DNA from 4 places in the Streptosporangium sp. NPDC001681 genome. Region 1 is predicted to be linked to each of the others. Evidence: riboswitches for the same ligand, from Rfam matches in the RefSeq annotation. Region 1 holds a riboswitch; each other region holds the start of a gene.
What was found. A riboswitch is a leader RNA that binds a small molecule or an ion and turns the genes downstream of it on or off. The one in region 1 is predicted to bind cyclic di-AMP.
Positions count from the first base shown of each region.

Region 1 (5,301 bases):
CCGCGGGCGGTTCATCGCGAGAATGTCCACCGTCGGCAGAACACCTGGATGGAGAGCGGCTCGCTTCATCACCCGGGCGGCAGCCGATGCGACGCAAGCCTGCGGAACAAGACGGATCTTCAACGCTTTCTTACCAAGAGTACGACCCACTCTGGCGTGGAGTACATAGTCGTAGACCGTATAACCACCAAAGACGATGGGCTCACGGGACAACCCGGGCAACACCACACACCCATGATCCAGCTCCGCGAGAAGACCCCTGAACGCGCGACGGAAGGTGAAGGAGAGAAACCCGCGGGCCGTCACCGGGGATGCGGGAGGCGGGCCGCTCCCACCATTCGATGACTGGTGTGCGAACCCTCGACGGGGGCAGATCCGGCATTGGCGTCTCATAGCGGCTTGCGGGCTCTCCTGAGCCCCTTGTCCGGCCTCAAACACGAATATTCCGCCGGAGCACGCCGGGGTTCGATCATAAGTCCCCCCGCGTCGCCCATGGCGCGGCAAATGATTTTTACGCTTCCGTGGCTTCCGCGGCCGAGACGGTTACCCACCCCTAACGGTCTCCGTTTTTCTGGTCCGGGCGCGAAATCGGGGCCGGCGGTTCAACCGCCGGCCCCGATTTACCCGGAACTACTTGATCTTGACGACGACCGTCCCGGCCACCTTGTCGTGCAGCGCCTGCTGCAGGGGCTTGTCCCACAGCAGCCACAGCACGTTCACGAGGCTGAAGATGTTGACGATCCAGCCGAGGAGGGGGATCCAGCTCAGGAACTGCGGGCCGAAGAACACACCGCCGCGCTTGAGCGCGACGTCGGAACTGAGCCCGCCCGGCGGCAGGGTGCTGCCGACGGGCACGATCTTGATGCCCATGACCATCTTGCCGACGGTCTGCCCACCCCTACTGATCATGAAGAACTCGTAGGCGAAGTAGATCGCCGCGCTGACCAGGGAGATGAGAAGGCTCGCGAGGAAGACGCCGCTCCCGTCGGTGCTGGCGCCCGTCGCGAGGTTGAAACTGGGAGCCGTAACCAGGAGGCCGGTCAGCACCGCACTGATGATCACCCCCGGGATCGCCAGAATGATCGCGTCGATGATCCGCGCCACCAGGCGCTGCCACCACTCGGCGAGCGGGCCGGGAGCGCCGGGGGGACCACCGTAAGGCTGGCCGTACCCCTGCTGCCCGTACTGCTGCTGCCCGTAGCCGGGCTGCTGGCCGTAACCCGGCTGCTGGCCGTAGTCGGGCTGCTGCCCGTACTGCTGCTGGCCATAGTCGGGCTGCTGCTGACCGTACTGCTGCCCGTAACCCGGCTGGGACGGCTGCTGCTGGCCGTAACCGGGCTGCTGGCCGTAGCCGGGCTGCTGCTGACCGTACTGCTGCTGCCCGTAACCCGGCTGGGACGGCTGCTGCTGCCCGTAACCGGGCTGCTGGCCGTAGCCGGGCTGCTCGTGGGACGCCTGCTGCCCGTAGCCGGGCTGCTGACCGTACGCGCCGGTCCCGCCCTGCTGGCCATAGCCCTGCTGCTGGCCGTACGCGTCCGTCCCGCCCTGCTGACCGTACGACTGCTGCTGCCCATACCCCTGCTGGCCGTACGACTGCTGCCCATACCCCTGCTGCTGGCCGTAGCCCTGCTGACCATAGCCGGGCTGGGTCTGCCCGGGGCCGGTGTTCGGCTGCGATCCCTCCGACCGATATCCCATGATCGTCACATCGGGGTCGGGTTCGCCAGGGGAACGCCCCGGGTTGTACTGCCCGTAATCCGGCTGTCCCGAAGGTGTACGACTGCGCTCGGGATCATCCTGTGGATACGGCGGCTGTCCGTTGCTCACCGCGTCACCTCACTTAGACTGCGCATGTGGCAAATGTCAGACGCACATGCTTGCTGCTGCACAAGGTATCGACATAGGAATCAACAGTCACCTTTCCCGTCAGTCATCTCTAAAGTCATCAGAGTCTGGCTCGTGTGTCAGGTGCAGCAGCATCCGGGTGTTTCCCAAGGTATTGGGCTTGACGTGCTCCAGATCGAGGAACTCCGCGACGCCCTCGTCGTAGGAGGCGAGAAGTTCGGCGTAGACCTCCGGGGCGACCGGTGTGCCCTGGATCTCCTGAAATCCGTGCCGGGCGAAGAAGCCGACCTCGAAGGTCAGGCAGAAGACCCTGCGCAGGCCCAGCTCGGCGGCCGTGCGGATGAGCACCGAGACGATCCGATGGCCGATTCCCATTCCCCTGCGGGTCGGATCGACGGCAACGGTCCGAATTTCGGCAAGATCCTCCCAGAGAACATGAAGCGCCCCGCAGCCGAGGATTATCCCCTCCGCGTCAGTCGCGACCCAGAACTCCTGGATGTCCTCGTACAGGGTGACGGTGGCCTTCTCCAGCAGGCGCGGGCCGACTCCACCGTAGGTGTCGACGAGCCGCCTGATGGCACGGACGTCCGGGGTGCGGGCACGGCGGACCGTGACCGCCGGGGTGGCGCCGGGAACGGGTGACCCCCGCTCCTCTCCCTCGGATCCGGTTCGCCGCTCCCCCTCTTTCCCGGGATTCGCGAACGGCACGGGAGAATGCTCCGCAAGCTGCTCCATGACCGATCAGCGTACGTCCTCTCCGGCCTTCAATTACGGCTCATCCTTAACTCTCGCCCCGGGGGCATCACATGACCCTTGGTAGTTGGATTACCACGCTGGGCGCACGACGTCTCCAATGTGTCGCAGCTCATCTTTGGCACGGTCCCGGACCTGGGAAGACCCGCGCCGCGCCCGCCGCGAGGAAGGCAAAGGCAGCGTAATGGCCATGTTGATCATATTGGCATGTGATCTTTCCGTGACATTTCAGTTGCGAAACCTCTACTGAGTTCGCAGTTCTGGTTGAGCAGGAACCACGAGTGCACTAATCTCCGTGCTCGATGTCAGAGACGTAAAAGCCTGACCCGCCGAATCTCCCGACCAGGGGAACCGGGGACCCACCACGTCCTTCGGGGTGAATCCGAGTGCCACCGGTGCACCCGGTAGGGCTGCCTCCGGCCCGAACCCGTCAGCTAACCCGGTAGGCGGCCGAGGAGAGGAGCCCGTTGGTGAAGCGCATGCGCGACCGCGCAGGAGAGCACGCGGGCGGCGACGCCCGCTGTCGAGAACGCGCGCCGCGGAGGCGGAGTCGCCGCATGGCGGTCATCGGCCTGGCGTTCGCCATCATGACCCTCGGCACCCCCCTGGTCTCGGCCACGGCGGATCCCGAGCCCAGCCTCCAGCAACTGGCCAAGCAGGCCGAGAAGCTGCACGAGGAGATCGGCACGCTCGCCGAGCAGTACAACGGCGAGCGGGTCAGGCTCAAGCAGGCCCAGCGAGCCGCGGAAAGCGCCAAGAAGACCCTCGCGACGAGCGAGTCGGAGCTCGCGACCCGGCGTGCCAAGGCCACCCTCCTCGCGCAGAGCAACTACATGTCCGGCGGCCTGAACTCCGGGCTCGCCTTCACCCAGGCGACCGACCCCGACACCTTCCTCGACCAGGCCACCACCAACTACGCCCTCCAGCAGCAGCAGAGCGAGGAGGTCGCCCAGGTCGGCCGGGCGATCGAGGCCGCCGAGCGGGCTCAGGCCGGCGCCAAGGCGAGGACCTCAGAGGTCAAGGTGCTCCTGGAGGAGATCGAGGGCAAGCGCAGCAAGATCGAGCGACTGGTCGCGCGGGTCGAGAGCGACCTGTTCAGCGAGGTACGCACCAGGGCCGTCAGCAACAGGGGTGCCCGGGTGAAGGTCGACGTGCCCATCGTGGGCAGCGGCAAGGCGGCGGAGGCGGCCCGCTGGGCGCTCACCCAGCAACTCAAGCCGTACGTCTGGGGCGCCGAGGGCCCCAACTCCTTCGACTGCTCCGGGCTGGTCATGTGGGCCTACCAGAAGGTCGGCATCAGCCTGCCGCACTACACCGGCAACCAGTGGACCGCGGGCACCCACATCTCCAAAAACGACCTGCGCCCGGGCGACCTGGTCTTCTTCTACAGCGACCTGCACCACGTCGGGATCTACATCGGCGCGGGCCTGATGGTCCACGCGCCCCGGACGGGTGACGTCATCCACATCGCCACGATCGACAACCGGCCCTTCGCCGGCGGGGTGCGGATCGCCGACTGAGCGGCTGAGCCGGGCCGGTCACGGATCGCGAGCCGCCCGGCCCTTGGCCGGGCGGCGAATCCTGCCGTGCCGAGGGCCGGTCAGACGGGTACCCCGCAGACTTGCGCCCCTCGGACGGTGCCCGCAGGTGCGGTGAGGCGCCGGCTTGACCGCGGTGGGCAGAGTATCCGCGAGACAGGGCCTGTGAGCCCTGCCAGGTGGGTCCTGCCGTGGCGAGGATCGGTCAGGTGGCGCCTTGCAGGGCGGAGGAGGAAGCCTCAGCGTGCCGCGGTGACCGACGGCAACGCGGCGGGGCGCCCCCTGACCGCGGTGGGCAGAACAGCCAAGGGCAGGGCCTAGATCAGGCGGCGGCGGGCCGCCCAGGCCACGGCCTCGATCGCCGTGGCGACACCGATGCGGTCACAGATGCCTCTGAGCCTGCGCCTGACGGTCCGGCCGCTGATATCGAGGCGGCGGCCCACCCTGTCGACGGTGACGCCCTTGGCGAGTTCAGCCAGCAGCACGAGGTCGTCGTCACTGAGACCGATATCACTCATGCCCAGGGGGCTGTCGCCATGGCGAGAATCCACTTCTGGATATGCCATCAAGAGTCACTCCCCCCACTCTGGAAACCGGGCGCGAGACGCCGGAAATGAATACCGTCCGCCAGGAACGGTAAACGCCTTGTTCAAAGGTCGTCAAGTTCTACTCTTCATAGCGCGCGCCCACTATTGACATACTAGGTGCTACGTGAAGTACTCATGATATGTCAGTGCCTTTGGGGTTAAGTCACGGCCGTGCCCCCGCACGAGCCCGCAGGTGCCCCCCTGGCTGCGACAACAGAAGTCCTGGCAGAACAAGGTTTCGCCGGAACCGCCGCGGCGGCGCGCACCCGCGGGGCCGCATCCTCGGCGGAAGCGAGCTTCCCGCTTTTCCCCGGGAAAATCGATCTCTTCCTGGCACTCTTCGACGGCCACGCCGTCTGGCGCCTTGACGGCACCTCGCGGAAAACTCTGAAATGGGAAGCCCCCAAGAGCACCTTTGCGGCATTAGCGAAGTATCGGATGCCGACGGCGGGCGTCAGGCGATATTGGACATGCTTAAAAGGGAGTTTCTGCGCTATGCAGAAAGCCGTCCGAAATTGCACGGGGAGCGTGAGCACGGACCCCGTGGTTTGCGGCCCATGGGGATTCGCCCCGTCCGC
Region 1 covers NZ_JBEOZN010000061.1:316-5,616, reverse strand. The annotation lists gene ABT130_RS25875 (RDD family protein) at 631-1,698, opposite strand; gene ABT130_RS25870 (amino-acid N-acetyltransferase) at 1,927-2,580, opposite strand; cyclic di-AMP (ydaO/yuaA leader) riboswitch at 2,916-3,063, shown strand; gene ABT130_RS25865 (C40 family peptidase) at 3,156-4,118, shown strand; gene ABT130_RS25860 (helix-turn-helix domain-containing protein) at 4,454-4,654, opposite strand.

Region 2 (5,301 bases), on a different contig from region 1:
AGTTCCGGGCCGTCCTCAGCCCCGCGTGAACGACCTGCGGCGATCTCCTAGAAGGCGTTCTGAGCTGGGCTTTCGGCGTTCATTGGTTCTCATCGTTTCCTGCTGCTTCTCGTACCCATGTGCCCTGGATGTGCCCTGCCCTCCTCGGTCTGAGTGATTCCGGACGGCCACCGCGCCGGGCCCGACACAATCGTCTTCTGTGGATGTCCACTCGCGTCCAGGGACGGTGTCAGCACTTCCGTTAGCAGGGTCATGCGCAGTGCAAAGGCTATGTCGGACCCGATCGCTACTCTCCCGCACATGGCAGTCCCCGAGATCATCCCCATCAGCTACGAACCCGACTACCACACCGACACCATCGGCCATTGGGAGGGCGGGCAGTTCCTCGGCTCCGTCGTCGCCGCCTTCCCCGAGGGCTACACGCACACCGACGACTGGCAGGCGCACAAACGCTGGCACGCCGTCCTGCACACCTTCGACGCCGCCGGCCACCACCTCGACTCCCGCATCGAGCGCACCGGGACCGACGACAACCACCGGGCCGCCGTCGACGCAGCGCAGGAGCGGCTGAAGCAGTGGCTCGATGCCCTCCCCGGCCTCCGCTTCGGCGACATCGCCATCCGGCCCTTTCGCCGCGAAGTCGACGGCGTGCTCTTCGGCCTCGTCATCGAGACCTTCGAAGGCACCGAACACGCCGAGCTCTACCCGAACAACCTCGGCTTCTACGAACCCTGGGACGGCTTGTACGACACCTGACCACCAGATCCGTAGGGAAGGGCAGATACCTCGCCAGCGGCATCTCGCCCTGCTCAGGTGGTGGTTGCGGGTCGGTGGTGTGTGATCGTGTAAGCCATCTCCGCCCTCGGGCTCCAACCCGCGTCGAAGGAGTGGTAGCGGCTCTCCCACTCCGGGCTCAGGATGGCCTCCAGCACCGCCATGGACCGGCACAGGTCGCGGAGCATCGGGACACCGGGCAGCAGACGGGCCACATCGTGATCAGTCATACGCCCATCCAATCGAACGCCAGTGACTGAATCGTGCCGGGTCTCGGGGACCTCGCTGTGTCCTGAGAGGGGATTACAGCGAGATCACCGCAGTTCAGGAGCCTGGCGGCTCAGTACATCGAGATGTGCGGGTGGTCGTAGTGGTTGGCGGTGATGCCGCCGCGGTTGGACATGGTTCTCCAGCCGGAGCCGTGGTTGATGCGCTGGCGCCAGATCACGTACTTCACTCCGAGCTTGGACTTGTTCTTGATGGCCCAGGCGGCGATCTCGTCGCCGAGCCGGAGGTTGGCGGCTGAGGGCATCGTGCCGCCGGTGCTCATCATGAAGTCGCAGGCGCGGCCGAGGGGGTGCTCGCCGCCGTCGTTCGCGGACCGGTAGCAACCGACGGCGTACGGGAGGTCGAAGCGTCTCTTGACGGCCTCACGCATGATCCGGGTCCGGTCGGTGATGTTGTCGGCGCCGGTGGGGAGTTGCGGGGCCCAGCTGCCGTCGGCGCGGCGCCCGGAGCCGACGGGGGCGAGCTGGTCGAGCCTGTTCTTGATGTCCTTGATCAGATCTTCGACCTCGTCACGCTGGGTCTGCATCTCCTTGGCCTCCTCCCTGATTTCGTCGGTGAGCCTGGCGGCCGTCTCGGTCGCCCTCTTCCTGCGTTCGAAGCTCTCGGCGAAGCCCTGCAGGTGCGCGCTCTGCTGGGCGGTGAGCTGCTCCATCACCGCGGCTCCCCCCATGTCGTCGGCGAACAGCAGCGCGGGCAGGCCTCCGATGCTGCTCTGGTAGCGGAGCTGGACTATGGAGTCGACCTGCTTCTCCGCCCTGGCGTAGAGGTCGGAGGCCCTGGCCAGGTTCTGCTTGGCGACGGCTTCGGCCTTCTGCGCCTTCTTGAGGGACTCGCGCTTGGCCGCGTATGCCTCGATCAGCCCGTCGACCTTCTTGCCGAGCTTGGCCAGCTCGGCGCGGAGCTTGGCCTCGGTCGGCTTGGGCTCCGCGCTTCCCGCGGTGGGGGCACCGAGGGTGAACATGGCGACCAGGCTCAAACAAAGGGCCAGAACCGCATGCCGACGGAACGTGGGGGACGGGGCCGCCACGAACTCTCCTCTCCTTCCGCCTACCGGGTTAGCTGACGGGTTCGGGCTGGAGAACGCCCTTCCACCGAAGTGGTTTCACCCCAGGTGCGGTGGTTCCCCGGCTCCCGGGCGATGCGCCTGGGATTAGGCATATCGGCTGTTGCAGCCGATGTGGGAAGGATAGTAGTGGTAAACACAGGGTCACGCGACTTCAAGACGAGACCAATTGGTGATTAGTTCGTGACAACAGAGCGCAGAAGGTGTGCTGTCTCCTCGGGCAGCACGTCGTTCACGAAGGCACCCATGGCCGACTCGGAGCCGGCGAGATATTTCAGCTTGTTCGGCGCGCGGCGGATGCTGAACAGCTCCATGTGCGTGTACGACAGGTCACGACCGGTGTTGACCGGCGCCTGGTGCCAGGCCGCGATATAGGGCATCGGCACACCGAACAACGCGTCGAGGCGGCGGAGCACGTCGGTGTAGAGCGGTCCGAACGCCGCGCGCTCCGCGGGCTCCAGCCCGACCAGGTCGGGGACCTGCCGGTGGGGGTAGAGATGAACCTCCACCGGCCAGCGCGCCGCGGCCGGGACGAACGCCGTCCAGTGCTCGTTCGAGGCCACCACCCGGACCCCGGCCTCCCGCTCCGCGGCGAGCACGTCGGCGAACAGGTTGCCGCCGGTCCGCTCCCGGTGGCGCCCGGCCGCCCCGAGGGTCAGCTTGGTGCGCGGGGTCACGTAGGGGTAGGCGTAGATCTGGCCGTGCGGGTGGGCCAGGGTGATGCCGATCTCGGCTCCCCGGTTCTCGAAACAGAACACCTGCTCCACGCCCGGCATCGCCGACAACTCCGCCGTACGGTCGATCCAGGCCTCCATGACCAGCTCCACCTGCTCGGGGGGGAGCATCGCGAACGAGGAGTCGTGCTCGGAGGTGAAACAGACCACCTCACAGCGACCGATCCCGGGACGGACCTCGCTCAACCCGCCGACCTGCTGATAGTCGCCCAGATAGGTGGAGAACGAGGGGAACCTGTTCTCGAAGACCACCACGTCGTAGGCCGCGGAGGGGATCTCGGTGAGGTTGCCGGAGGTGGAAGGGCAGAGCGGGCACTCGCTGGCCGGAGGCAGGAAGGTGCGGCCCTGGCGGTGTCCGGCCACCGCGATCCACTCCTCGGTCAGCGGGTCGTAACGCAACTCGGAGGCGGTGGGGCGGGGCGGCAGGTCGCGTCCGTCGACCGCTCCGCGGTCGGCGTCGTCGCGGCGGTCGAAGTAGAACAGCTCCCGGCCGTCGGCCAGATGGGTGATCGTACGCTTCATCGGCCGACGCTCTCGCTCTCCTGCTGTGGCTCTGTGATGATCAGCTCTCCCACCGAGGCGGCGAGCTCCTCGCGGGCCTCCTCGGCCAGGCCGGAGTCGGTGACCACGATGTGGGCCTGGGCCAGTTCGGCGATCGTGCTGATGCCGACCGTGCCCCACTTGGTGTGGTCGGCGAGCACCACCAGGCGGTGTGCGGAGGCGACCAGCTCACGGTTGGTCTCGGCCTCCAGCAGGTTGGGTGTGGTGAACCCGGCTCGGGCGCTCATCCCGTGCACGCCGAGGAAGAGGGTGTCGACGTGGAGTCCCCGGATCGCCGTGACCGCGACCGGGCCGACCAGCGCGTCGGAGGGGGTGCGGACCCCGCCGGTGAGCACGACCGTGCGATCGGCCCTGGGGGAGCGGTGGAAGACGTCGGCGATCCGGATCGAGTTGGTGATCACGGTCAGCTCGGGCACGTCGGTCACGTGGTGGGCGAGCGTCCAGGTCGTGGTTCCCGCGGAGAGTGCGATGGCGGTGGCGGGCCGGACGAGCCGGGCGGCCTGCTGGGCGATCGTCTCCTTCTCCGCCTGCTGGCGCGCCGACTTGGCGGCGAAGCCCGGTTCCTCGGTCGAGCCGGACCCGGTGGCGGTGGCGCCACCGTGGACCTTCTCCACCAGCCCGCGCTCGGAGAGCACCTCAAGGTCGCGCCGGATCGTCATGTCGGACACGCCGAGCTCCCGGACGAGATCGGCGACCCTGACCCCGCCCCTGCTCCGCACCCTCTCCAGGATCGCCTGCTGCCGCTGCTGGGCGAGCATTGACTCACTCCCTTTAATTCACCAGATTCCACCAAAATACCACGGCGAGTATCGGGAAATACTGTTGAATTATGGTGGTCATCTGCTCACAGCCGCTCAAGCTCCGCCATGATGTTCGCCCGCGCCGCCTCCTCCAGATCGGCGATGTGGAAGATCGCCGCAAGATCGAGCAGCGAGCGCAGCACCGCGGCCCTGCCGGACCTGAAAGCGTCGTCGGGCACGAAGGCGTACTCCTCGCGCACGGCGGTCGCGTAGGCGGCGTAGACCTCCGGCGACGCGCCCAGGATCGCCAGGTCCGCGTCGGACAGCACGGCCCCGTCCGCGTCGCCCGGTGCGGGGGCGTGTGTGACGGTCAGCCTGACCAGCCGGGCGACCGTGGCCACCGCCTCGGGGGAGAGCCCCATCTCCGGCAGCGCGCGCTCGGCCAGGATGGCGCTCCGCTCCTCGTTGTCGCCGCGCCGCGGGTCGTAGACGGCGTCGTGGAACCAGGCCGCCAGCCGTACCAGGTCCGGGTGCTCGGCATGAGAGGCCAGGGTGTCGATGTGGGCGAGCACGGCCTCCAGGTGGGTGGTGGTGTGATACCTGCGGTGCGGCTCGTCGTACCGGGTGATCAGTTCACGGCCGAGGGATTCGGCCTCGGGGCCGGACAGGGACAGCCAGCGGGCCATCAGCTTCTCGCGCATGAGGGCGAGCCTAGAACCTGGCCGGAGGGGAGGACCCTCAGGTGCGGGAGGCGCTGATCGTCAAGGTTGGGGCAACGCACCCACCGGAGCGGGGCGGATCGCGGTTCGGGCCTTGTGCGCCGGGCGTCGCAGGAGGAACGTGAAGGTCTGAACCGGTGACATCGAGTCCCGTACGGGTCCGGAATCACGGGTCCGGAATCACGGAGGCCGGCACTCGCGGGACCTGGAAGGACCTCAGGGAAGGGGTGGTCGGCATGGCCAGAAGATCGCGTAAGGGCAAGGCCCGCAAGAAGCACAAGGCCAACCACGGCAAGCGGCCGACCGCTCGCTAGCCGTACTGATCACAGAGCCCGAGTCCACGGGGACGGGCGGTCACGCGCGGCGGCCCCAGGAGGCCAGCAGCCGGGTCTGCGCGTCGGTGTCGGAGGGCACCTTCCGGT
Region 2 covers NZ_JBEOZN010000119.1:17,851-23,151, reverse strand. The annotation lists gene ABT130_RS37145 (hypothetical protein) at 301-756, shown strand; gene ABT130_RS37140 (hypothetical protein) at 810-1,004, opposite strand; gene ABT130_RS37135 (coiled-coil domain-containing protein) at 1,115-2,023, opposite strand; cyclic di-AMP (ydaO/yuaA leader) riboswitch at 2,093-2,229, opposite strand; gene galT (galactose-1-phosphate uridylyltransferase) at 2,302-3,381, opposite strand; gene ABT130_RS37125 (DeoR/GlpR family DNA-binding transcription regulator) at 3,378-4,178, opposite strand; gene ABT130_RS37120 (HD domain-containing protein) at 4,265-4,861, opposite strand; gene ABT130_RS47870 (50S ribosomal protein bL37) at 5,116-5,193, shown strand; gene ABT130_RS37115 (TIGR03086 family metal-binding protein) at 5,234-5,301, opposite strand, start outside.
Region 2: another riboswitch for cyclic di-AMP. It lies ahead of ABT130_RS37135 (coiled-coil domain-containing protein); the one in region 1 lies ahead of ABT130_RS25865 (C40 family peptidase).

Region 3 (5,301 bases), on a different contig from region 1:
GCAGATGGTGCCGGTGGAGGCGCTCACCATCCCGCTGTTCTTCCTCGTCCGCGACCTCGGCGGGGTGGTGCCCGGCGTGGGCCTCAACACCCTGGGCTCGCTCGTCCTGGTCCACCTGGCGTTCTCGCTGCCGTTCGCCGTCTGGATGATGAGGGGGTTCGTGGCCGCGGTGCCCGAGACGCTGGAGGAGGCTGCGATGATCGACGGCGCGAGCCGGCCGGTGATCCTGTGGCGGATCCTCTTTCCCCTCGTCGCACCGGGACTGGTCGCCACGAGCGTCTTCTCGTTCATCACGGCCTGGAACGACTTCATCTTCGCCAGGACCTTCATCATCTCGGCCAGGGACAACCAGACGCTGCCCTCGGCCCTGCTGGTCTTCTTCAAGCCCGACGAGAACGACTGGGGCGGCATCATGGCGGCCTCGACGCTGATGACCGTTCCTGTGCTGATCTTCTTCGTGGCCGTCCAGCGCAGGCTGGTGGCCGGGCTGGGCGGGGCGGTGAAGGACTGACACCCGCCGGGCTCCGTTCCCCTCTGTACCGATAATTTTTGCCTGGACCAGGGCAGAACTGTCCCTCGGGATGGTTGACAGGCCAAAATTGGTCCGTGGTCAGGATCGGATCGGTAGGAATGAGCGATTGCGAGGGTGGGAGGCTTCCGCCAGTTCTGGGCCAGTTGTTCGCTGACAGGGCCGACGGAAGCAGCGAGGGTGAGGGCCGGAAGCTCTCGGTGGACCTGCCACCGGGTGACGTGGTGTGGCCCGACCCCGGTTACGCTCAGCTCTCCTTTCGTCGCCGTCCGGCGTTCTGGCTCAGCGAGGTGGCCGTCTCAGGTGAGTACTGGGCACGGCTGCGGGCGCAGCACGAGCACTCCGGCCTGTGGCCGGTGCTGCTGGAGGACTCGGTGCAGCCCTGGTCGGCCGGTCAGATCGCCCCGGACACCGCCGTCGAGATCGACAACTACCACGCCGCCGCGTTCATGGCCGAGGTCTGGTCCGACTGGATCGCCAAGGCTCACATCGACCAGCTCGAAATCCTCGACCCCTTCGGAGTCGAATGTCCGGGTCCGGCCCCGGCGGGAAGGCTCGCCGCCGATCCCGGCGTGGTCGCCGACTGGTACGCGGGCCTGGTGGCCGAGCGCAGGACCCCGCTCGGACTCGTCGCGGTCGAGCGCGGGGCCGACGCCCTCGCCGTCATGGGCTGGCAGGGCGCCCTGAACCACAACGAGTGGATGGTCCCGCTCGCGGCGGTGGTACGGAGCTGGGAGGACAGGTTCGGGGTGCGGCTGGTCGGGATGGGGTTCAACACCCTCGACCTCAGCGTCGCCGCGCCCCCGACGACCTCGGAACACGCCCTGCACGTCGCCGCGGAGCACTGGACGTTCTGCCCCGACAGCATCATCCAGGGCGCGGGGAACCTCATCGACTACGCCGAGCAGATCAAGGGCAGGAACGCCTGGTCGTTCTGGTGGGACTGAGCCCGCCCCGGGGTGCCCTTCGTCAAGGGAGGGCTTCCTCGGGGAGCGCGGATTCCCCAATGTGGATCTTTGAGGGGGATCTACCTCGGGGATGCTCTCCCCCCGGGCGTGGAAGGGCTTCGGGCACGGGGCTCGGGGTGTGATCACCCTCGCGCGACTGGGCCCCTCGTGGGCGCGGAAGGCCCTCGGACACGGGTCTCCGGGGTGTGAAACCCGAGATCGGCAAGACGTTCTCGCTGGTAGGGCGGTTGTTGGTGGGACGGGGTCTCCGATGGGGCTTTCTTGAAGCTTGTAGGTAGATCTTCTGGGGTTTTCATGACATTTGCTTTGCTTTGTCCGGTTTCGGTGGGTAGTGTCCACGGATATCGGTTGGCGACCTGCCCTTCACAAGAGGGAGCGGCCGGCCGACGTCGAATCCCACCGGGCCCGCGGGGCCCAGGGAGCCGGGGAACCACTTTCCCGGGGTGAATCCGCCGCGAACGTGCGGCGGTAGGGCAACTCCATCGCCCGAACCCGTCAGCTAACCCGGTAGACGAGCTGGAGAGGAGATCCCCCTCATGGATCACCGCGTCACCGCGTCGGTGCCCGTCCTGCCCGTGCCGACCACCTGAACTTCATCTCTGTCCTTCGTCGCCGCGCCTGAGCGTGGCACCTGGACCGTGCTCCGCGTAGCGATCCGCTGATCTCGCCACGCCGCTTTTCCGAAGAGCGCGTCCCCGCCAGTGCACCCCTTGCCGTGTGTCGCAGCTGGCTGCCCCGTTCCCTCGTGAAAGAGCCCCTTCTTCATGCGTCTTCCCTTTGACCTGCCCAAGAACGGTCTGATCAAGAACCTCTCGTACAAGAACCGTCTCACCACCGCCGCCCTCGTCGGCGCGAGCGTGCTCGTCTCCGGCGGCGTCGCCTCCGCGCTGCCCGCCTCCCCCGCCGTCGCCGCCCCCGCCTCCGCCGCCTCCCCCGGCGCGGACACCGAGGTGGCCGCCAACGAGGTCGTGCTCCTCAAGGGCTCGACCAGGGCCTCCTACTTCTGGGACGACTCCTCGGGCCGGGCCGGCGACACCGGTCTGCCGGCCAGTGGCAAGCCGATGCAGAAGGGCATGATCGCCAGCCCGAGCTGGCCCCTGTTCACCGAGGGCTACGTCGTCTACAAGGGCAAGAAGGCCAAGTTCTTCGTCGGTGACCGCGGTCCCGGCGTGCCCTCCAACGTGGGCGTCATGATCGACCTTGACGCCAAGACCTTCGCCGACCTGACCGGTGGCCGGTTCAACCCCGCCACGCTCGGTGTGGACGGTAACGGCGGCATGGGCCACATCGACGTCAAGTACGTGGTCACCAAGTGGGGTGACGGCGTGGGCAAGAAGAACCACCCCGTGGCGTTCTCCACCGGTGCCTGGCGTTACCGGGACGCGAACCCGGCGAAGCCTCCGCAGACGGTCCTGGTCAAGGCCGAGCAGTCCAAGAAGGCTGTGAAGGCCCAGCAGGTGAGCCAGACGTTCGCCAAGCCCAAGATCATGTCCGAGCCCCTCACCGCGCCCGGGGCGATCGTCGCCGCCAAGCCGGTCGCCCTGTCCGGCGCCGATGCCAAGGCCGCCGAGCAGGGTGTCCGGGACCTGGGCGCCACCGCCCCGGTGGCGGCCGCGACCCCGGCCGGTTCCTCCGCCACCACGGCCGCCACCCTGGCCCTGGTCGGAGTGCTCGCCGCGGGCGGTGCCACCTACCTGGTCGCCGGCCATCTCCGCCGCAGGGCGGTCGCCGAGAAGAGCTGAGGTCCGGCGCGATCGATGAGCTCACCGCCCCGGTAACGCCCGGGCGGTGAGCCCCTGCCGCGGCCCGTGCCCTTTCTGAAAGGGCACGGGCCGCGGCAGGATCAGACCTCGAGCCTCTCCTCGATGCCGCGCAGGATGTGCCGCGCGAGCGCGAGGTTGGCCCGGTTCCGGTCGAGGGCCATGTAGATGAACAGGCCTTTGCCGCTCCGGCCGGAGAGCGGGCGGATCACGTGGTACTGCGTGCCGAGGGTGATGAGGATGTCCTCGATGCCGTCCTTGAGACCGAGCGACTCCATGGTCCGCATCTTGGCCTTGACGACCTCGGTGTTACCCGCGGCCGCCACCTGGAGGTCGAGATCCTTGGAACCGCCGAGCGCGCCCAGCGCCATCCCGCTGTTGTAGTCGACGATGACCGCGCCGATGGCGCCGTCGATCGCCATCATCTCCTTGAGAGAGATGTCCATGTTGCCCATTTCTGTCTCCGATCACTGGGTTATCGACATGCGCGAGGTGATGGCGGCCAATCTGGCCGCCGTCTTGCGACCCTCCAGCCGGAGCAGCCCGAGGTTGGTCCCCGGGCGTGCCAGGACTGTGAGGACGATCTTGGGTCCGGCGGCGTAGCAGGCCGCGTAGCCGTTGGTGCCGGAGATCAGCGTCTCCTCGAAGGTGCCCTTGCCGGCCATGCCCGTCATCCGGCGGCTGAGGGCCAGGAGCGCGGAGGAGAGCGCGCCGGTCTGCTCGGCGGCGGTGTCGCGGCCCAGATCACTGGCCAGGGTCAGGCCGTCGACGCTGCACACGATGCTCCCGTCCACGTCGGGGATGCGCTCTCGCAGCAGCGCCATCTCCCGGCGTATCTCCTCACGCAGTTCCACCGGCACCCTCCTTCCGATCAGCTTCAGCGTCCGCAGCCTTATCGGCGGCATCGAACCAGGCTCAAGTCAGTGCCTCCAATGCGTTCCTGAGCCGGATGAGCAGGTTGACGTCGGTCGGATCCCCGGTGGCTCCGGGGAGCGACGCAGGCGTCGCCAGGGAGCCCGTTCCGGCTGCCGGGATCTCCGTGGCCCCCCTCGTCCGTCTCGGCAGCGGGTCCTGCGCGGCGGGTGCGGCGGCCGTGTCGGGTTCCGGGACGCGCAGCAGCCCACGGGAGGCGAGCTGCCGTACGGCGAGCAGCACCGAGTACGCCGGGCGGCCCAGCTTGCGTGCCAGGTCGGCCGGGGTCGCCGTGGAGTCGGCGCCGACCAGCACCTCCCACTGCAGCGAGCTCAGCACCACCCGCTGGGCGGCGACGCGCCTCCGCGGGACGACCGGGAGCGTGTCCAGCTCCGCGGACGGCCAGGTCTGTTCCAACTGCGCCTTCCTCCGCTTGCACTCCCGGAGCAGGCCGGCCGCGTCGAAGTACCACTGCGGTCCGAGCCAGTGCCGCTCTCCCCGCCGGAACCTGGGCCGGTGCCCGGTCGACTCCAGCAGGAAGTAGCTGGCGTCGAGCACCGTGCTCAGCACGCAGAACTCCAGCTCGCCCTTGGTGAGCAGACCCTGGGCGAGGAGCCGGTCGCCTCCGAGGATCTGCGGGGCGGCGACCGGCGGCTCGCCGCCCCGCAGATCCTCGGTCGCGGACTGCCTGGCCTGTCGTACGGCGTGGGCGGAGATCCCGCGGCAGGCCGCCAGCAGGTCCTCCAGCCGGGGGGCCGCCGCGCTCTCGGCATAGGTCACGCGGCCGTCGGTGAGATAGATGGCGCCCGCCTTGCCGAGGCGGAGCGAGCCGGTGGCGCGATCACTGGCGAGCCCGCTGAGGATGATCTCGACGCTCGGCACGGCTTCACGTCGATATCAGGCGGCCGGAAAGGGCCTGGAGGCGGTGGCGGGCCAATGCCAGGTTCGACCGTTCCAGGTCGAGCCTGACGTAAATGACCAACGGGCCGTCGAAAAGCGTTTCCAACGGCCGCAGCAAATGGTGGCCGCCGTCCGTGGTTATGATCATGTCGTCGATCCGGACGGTGCCGCCCGGTGCGGTGACGGCGAGTCCGTCCAGCGTCGCGCGCAGGGTCTCGCTCAGCCCCGCGGC
Region 3 covers NZ_JBEOZN010000139.1:12,397-17,697, forward strand. The annotation lists gene ABT130_RS39670 (carbohydrate ABC transporter permease) at 1-511, shown strand, start outside; gene ABT130_RS39675 (DUF4253 domain-containing protein) at 676-1,476, shown strand; cyclic di-AMP (ydaO/yuaA leader) riboswitch at 1,875-2,026, shown strand; gene ABT130_RS39680 (hypothetical protein) at 2,262-3,239, shown strand; gene ABT130_RS39685 (hypothetical protein) at 3,341-3,712, opposite strand; gene ABT130_RS39690 (roadblock/LC7 domain-containing protein) at 3,725-4,111, opposite strand; gene ABT130_RS39695 (hypothetical protein) at 4,173-5,051, opposite strand; gene ABT130_RS39700 (hypothetical protein) at 5,056-5,301, opposite strand, start outside.
Region 3: another riboswitch for cyclic di-AMP. It lies ahead of ABT130_RS39680 (hypothetical protein); the one in region 1 lies ahead of ABT130_RS25865 (C40 family peptidase).

Region 4 (5,301 bases), on a different contig from region 1:
GTCACACCCCGTTCGTCATCCGCCTCAAGGACCGGTCGGTTGCCGATTCCACCGTGGCGGGCGTGCAGGTCGGTATCGACCCCGGCTCCAGGCACACCGGCCTGGCCGTGTTCACCGGCCACGACGGGAGCCGGGCCGGACGGTATGCGATCCGGCTCGACCACCGGGGCGCACTGATCCGCGACAGGCTCACCTCGCGAGCCGCGTGCCGGCGCGGCAGATGGTCGCGGAACCTGCGCTACCGCTCCCCCCGGTTCCTCAACCGCACCAAACCGCAGGGGTGGCTCGCGCCGTCCCTGCGTCACCGCGTCGAGACCACCATGTCGTGGGTGGCGCGGCTGACCCGGTGGGCGCCCGTGACCGCTGTGCACGTGGAGAAGGTCTCCTTCGACACCCACGCCCTGTCGGCCGGGCGGCCGCTCGAAGGAGTGGATTACCAGCGGGGCACCCTCGCCGGGTACGAGGTCCGCGAATACCTGCTGGCCAAGTGGGGGCGCACCTGCGCCTACTGTGGCGCGAGCGGTGTACCGCTCAACCTCGACCACATCCACTCCCGCAGCCGGGGCGGCTCTGAGCGCGTCAGCAACCTGACCCTGGCCTGCATCGGCTGCAACCAGACCAAGAACGCCACCCCCGTGCAGGAGTTCCTCAATGACAAGCCCGCACTCCTGGCGAAGATCCTCAAGCAGGCAAAAGCACCACTGCATGACGCCGCCGCCGTCAACACCACCCGCTGGGCCCTGTGGCAGGCGCTGGAGGCCACCGGCCTGCCCGTGGCAGGCGCCTCCGGCGGGCGCACCAAATGGAACCGCTCCCGCACCGGCGCCCCGAAGTCCCACACGTTGGACGCGTTGCACGTCGGCGAACTGGAGAGCGTGACTGCCTGGCCGTCCACGGTCCTGGTGGTCACGGCGACCGGTCGCGGCACCTACGCCCGCACCGTCCCCGACCGATACGGGTTCCCCCGTCTTGCCCGGCCACGGAGCAAACTGCACCACGGCTTCCAAACCGGCGACCTGGTCCGGGCAAACGTCCCGGCAGGCAAGAAGGCCGGGGTTCACACCGGCCGGGTCGCCGTCCGCACCACCGGAAGCTTCAACATCACCACCCGGCACGGCACCGTGCAGGGCATCGGCCACCGCCACGTTCGCATGCTCCAGAGAGCGGACGGCTACGGCTACGCAACCCATTCAGAAACGCGGCACCGTGCCGCGTTTCCTCCCCCGTCTGAAGGCGGGGGTCTCCACGCTGGAGGTAACCGATGAAATCGCGGGCCTGACCGCCGAGCAGCTCGGAGAAAAGACCGTACCCCCCTCGGAGCCGTCCCTGCTCGGGCTGGTCCGGCACATGGTCGTGGTCGAGCGAAGCCGGTTCCGGAACGTGCTGAACGGAGAGAACCGCCGGAACCTCTGGCGGACCCCGGAATCCGGCGAGCACCCCGAATCCGACGTCGATGGAGCCGGTGTCGATGAGGCGTTCAGGGCCTGGGATGAGGAGTGCGCACACTCTCGCGGCATCGTGGATGCCACCGGGCCGCTGGACGTCACCGCGAAAGGGGCACGACGGCGGGACGATCGATGCGAAGGAGTCGCGAAGGCGGCCGGGGGAACGCCGTCAGGGGCGCCGCTCGAGCGAGCGGCGCCCCTGGGCGAGTGCGGATCGGCCCGCGTTCACCGGCGGGGGGTCGGGTGCCCGCCCCATGGGGGATGACGCGGGCGGCGGGTGTGGATCAGTCGGCGTAGACGGGGTAGCCGTAGCCGACGACCTGGGAGACGGGCCGGATGCGCTGCTCGACGTTGCCGTTGCCGGTGTTGCCCTCGATCGTGGTGATCGTGCCGTCTCCGTTGTCCTTCTTCACGAAGCCGACGTGGTCGATGCCGTCGAGGCTCTTGCCGCCGGCCCAGTCGAAGTAGACGACGGCGCCGGGAGTGGGGGTGGTGCCCCAGTGATGGTTGTTCTTGAACCACTTGGCGTGGGTGACGGTGTAGGCGTCCCAGCCCATCGTGGGCCGGATGCCGGCCATCTCACCGACCCAGGAGACGAACATCGCGCACCAGGGGGCGTTGGCGTAGCCCTGGATGCTGCCGCCGTCACGGGCGACGGTCTCCTTGGCGCGTGGGGAGGACATGTACCACGAGTGGAACTTGGTCCCGCCGCCCTGGGAGTTCTCACGGACGCCGATCTGCTTGGAGGCGAGGTCCAGGACCTGCGCGGCGGAGACCTTGGGCAGCCTCTCGGCCGCGATCTCGAGCGGGGTTCTCGCGGGCCTGTGCTGCGAGACCTCGGAGACCTTCGTCTCGGCGGGCGGGTTCAGAGCGGTGTGGCTGTCGGCCAGGGCTGCGGAGCCCACGGAGCCGGTCGCCAGGACGACGCAGGCGCCCAGGAGGGCGCTCGCCACGCGGGGGGCGCTGAAGGTGGGGGTGAGGCGGTGCTTGGTCATACCGGGGTTCGACTCCTTGCTTCGCTTCCATGCCGCCTACCGGGTTAGCTGACGGGTTCGGGCTGGGAAGTGCCCTACGGCGCGAGAACGCGCTGATTCACCCCAGGAACGTGGTTCCCCGGTTCCGCAGACTTCGCGGATTCGGCGGCCGTGCTCACCGCGGGCGGAGGGGTTCCGCCCAGGTGGAACACGGTCGGGCAATGTGACGGCAATGCTTAGATCTATACAGACCCAGACATTTGCCATGAACAGGACGAACGTACGTCACTCGGACAGACGATTACAAGTAGGACACATTGCCCTGACTTGGTGATACGTCCAAGTCGCGGGGGTACGACGGGGGGTCGCTTGGCCTGGGAAGGAGGCGGGTCGCACCCGTCCTCCGGCCGGTCGCGGCGGGCGGGGGCGCGGCCCCGTCGCGGGCGGGATCCCCTGTTTCCTCGGCGATCCAGCCGTGTGGTACCCGCCGGTGGATCGCCTGACCCGGGGTGGTATGGCGTGATCGGGAGGCTCGCCGGTAAGGGTGTCAGGCCTTAACTCTTTGCAACAAATATTCGATGGTAAAAAGTGTGGAGCGGATGCGTCCTGCTCCCCCGGAAGGCCCGAACAAGATTCGGCGGCCCCGGGGCCCTCCGGCGGCAGGGCGGGCCTCAGCTCTCTTGGCCGGACCAGGAGCGGAACAGCGGGAGCAGGAACCGGTCGACCGTGTCCTCGACGAACTCCCGATCCAGTGGCTTACCGGTGAAGAGCAGCCGGTACCACACCAGTGCCTCCTTGCCCGCCCAGCGACGGTAGATCGTGGCCTTGCGATCGAAAAGACCGCGCGCAAGCACGCGTGGGCGGCTGTTCATCCGTGGTTCCCCGGCGCTTAAGGCCACCGGGTTAGCTTGGGTCAGTCGTGAACGGGTCATCACCCGGCGTGGAGGACGGTCGAGACCACGCGCGGGATCAGGGTTCGGCCATCGCCTGGGTGGAATCCCCGCTGCAGATGCTCTGCGTCGTGGAGGCCCACCACGCGGGGCTGCTCGGTGCCCGCAGCCACCTCGTGCCCAGGGCGAGGCTCCGCCCCCTGGCTGTCACCGGGCGCGAGCTCGGGCGCCTCACCCTGCCGCCGGGCCTGGAGCTCACCGCCGCTCGGCCGGACATGCCCAGGCCGCGCCGGGGCGTGACCTGGGCGGTGGGCGACGCCTTCTCCGGCAAGGTCCAGTTCCGCTGGCTCACCGGGCGCCCCGGCCGTATCGTGATCGTCGACGACGGGCTGGCCACCATCAGGCTCCTGGAGTTGCTCGTCGGCCACGCGGGTACGCCCCTGCTGAGGGCCCGGGGGAAGGCGGGACGGCTCAGAACCGCCCTCGGCGCGGCGGCCGGACTCAGGTTGCGCGCCGCGGCCCGCTCGGGGCGGCTGTCGATCTTCACGGCGCTGCCCGTTCCCGCGGACCTGGCGAAGGCCGTACGGGCGAGAGGGGCCGAGCTGATCACCCACGACTTCGCCTGGCTGCGGTCGCAGCCGCTGCGCGTGCCCCGTCCCAAGGAGCTCACGGTCGTCCTCGGCACCTCGCTGGTCCGCAACGGCCTGATCCACCGCGACCACTACCTCGGCTGGCTGGCCGCTCTCGGCTCGGCCGGGCCGGTGGCCTACTTCCCGCACCGCAGGGAGGACCCCCACGATCTCGCCAAGGTCGGGGAGCAGCCCGGGATCACCGTCTACGGCGGTGGGATCCCCGCCGAGATGACCCTGCGCGGGCTGGCCGCCGGGCAGCGGGTACTGAGCCTGCCGTCCACCGCGGTCACCTCCCTGCGGGTCCTGCTCTCGGCCAGGGGCGTCCCGGTCGAGACGGTGGACGTCCCGGACGAGTGGTGGACGGTGGAGGCGGCCCCCTCGCTCCGCTCCCACCTGTCGATGTTCGCCCATCACGACACGGGAGCCACCGGGGCATGACCTCGTGACCTCGTGACCCCGCGGCCGGAGGCCGGTGGCGTGCCGCCCCGGGATGCGAGCCGCGCCGGGTCCGCCCATGTGAAATCGGATATGAAGCGGGGGATCCCCGTTGGAGGTTCTCGTTGAAGGTCCTGGCCGTGGCCGACTCTGACTCCTACCTGAAGTGGGCGGCCTGCCTGCTGCGGGACCTGCCCTCGGGATGCACGAGGGAACTGGCGGTCATCCGCACCCCCATCACCCCGTCCCCGGCGCAGATCAGTGCCGCGGTCGCGGGCTCGGCGGCGGATCCGCCGGTGCTCTCGGCCCGCGCGCTGCGCCGGGCCGCCGAGCGGCTCGGGCCCGATGTGGTGCTCGCCGCCTGCACGGGGCCCGTGGTGGACGTGCTGGTCGGCGAGGTGCTGGCCGGGTTGCGGCCACGGCCGGTGTTCGTCTCGGGCCTGCCCGGCATCTCCGTCCCCGCCACCGAGAAGGCCTGGCTGTTCCGCAGCGGATGCGAGCTGTTCGTGCTGCACAGCGGGCGGGAGGTCGAGGAGTTCTCGGCGATGGGCCGCGAGCTGGGCGGGGGCGGCCAGGTGGGGCTGGCCCGGCTGCCGTTTCTGCGAGGCCAGGAGGAGGTCGCCCGCATCGGGCCGCGGGACCGGGTGGTGTTCGCCACCCAGGCCAAGGTGCCCAAGCGGAGACAGGAGCGCGAGAGCATCCTGCTGGCCCTGGCCGAACTGGCCGGGCGGCGGCCGGATCTGGACGTCGTCGTCAAGCTCCGTGCTCTGGACGGCGAGCGGCAGACCCACAATGAGCGCCACCACTACCAGCGCCTGTGGCAGTCGCTCGTGGAGGAGGGCAGGGTGCGCGCCGGGGCCGTGCGCTTCGCGGTGGGGCCCATGCACGAGCACCTGGCCCACGCGGCCGGGTTCGTCACCGTCAG
Region 4 covers NZ_JBEOZN010000044.1:247-5,547, forward strand. The annotation lists gene iscB (RNA-guided endonuclease IscB) at 1-1,265, shown strand, start outside; gene ABT130_RS21050 (mycothiol transferase) at 1,207-1,710, shown strand; gene ABT130_RS21055 (CHAP domain-containing protein) at 1,730-2,440, opposite strand; cyclic di-AMP (ydaO/yuaA leader) riboswitch at 2,459-2,597, opposite strand; gene ABT130_RS21060 (TetR family transcriptional regulator C-terminal domain-containing protein) at 3,091-3,291, opposite strand; gene ABT130_RS21065 (hypothetical protein) at 3,339-4,379, shown strand; gene ABT130_RS21070 (DUF6716 putative glycosyltransferase) at 4,517-5,301, shown strand, end outside.
Region 4: another riboswitch for cyclic di-AMP. It lies ahead of ABT130_RS21055 (CHAP domain-containing protein); the one in region 1 lies ahead of ABT130_RS25865 (C40 family peptidase).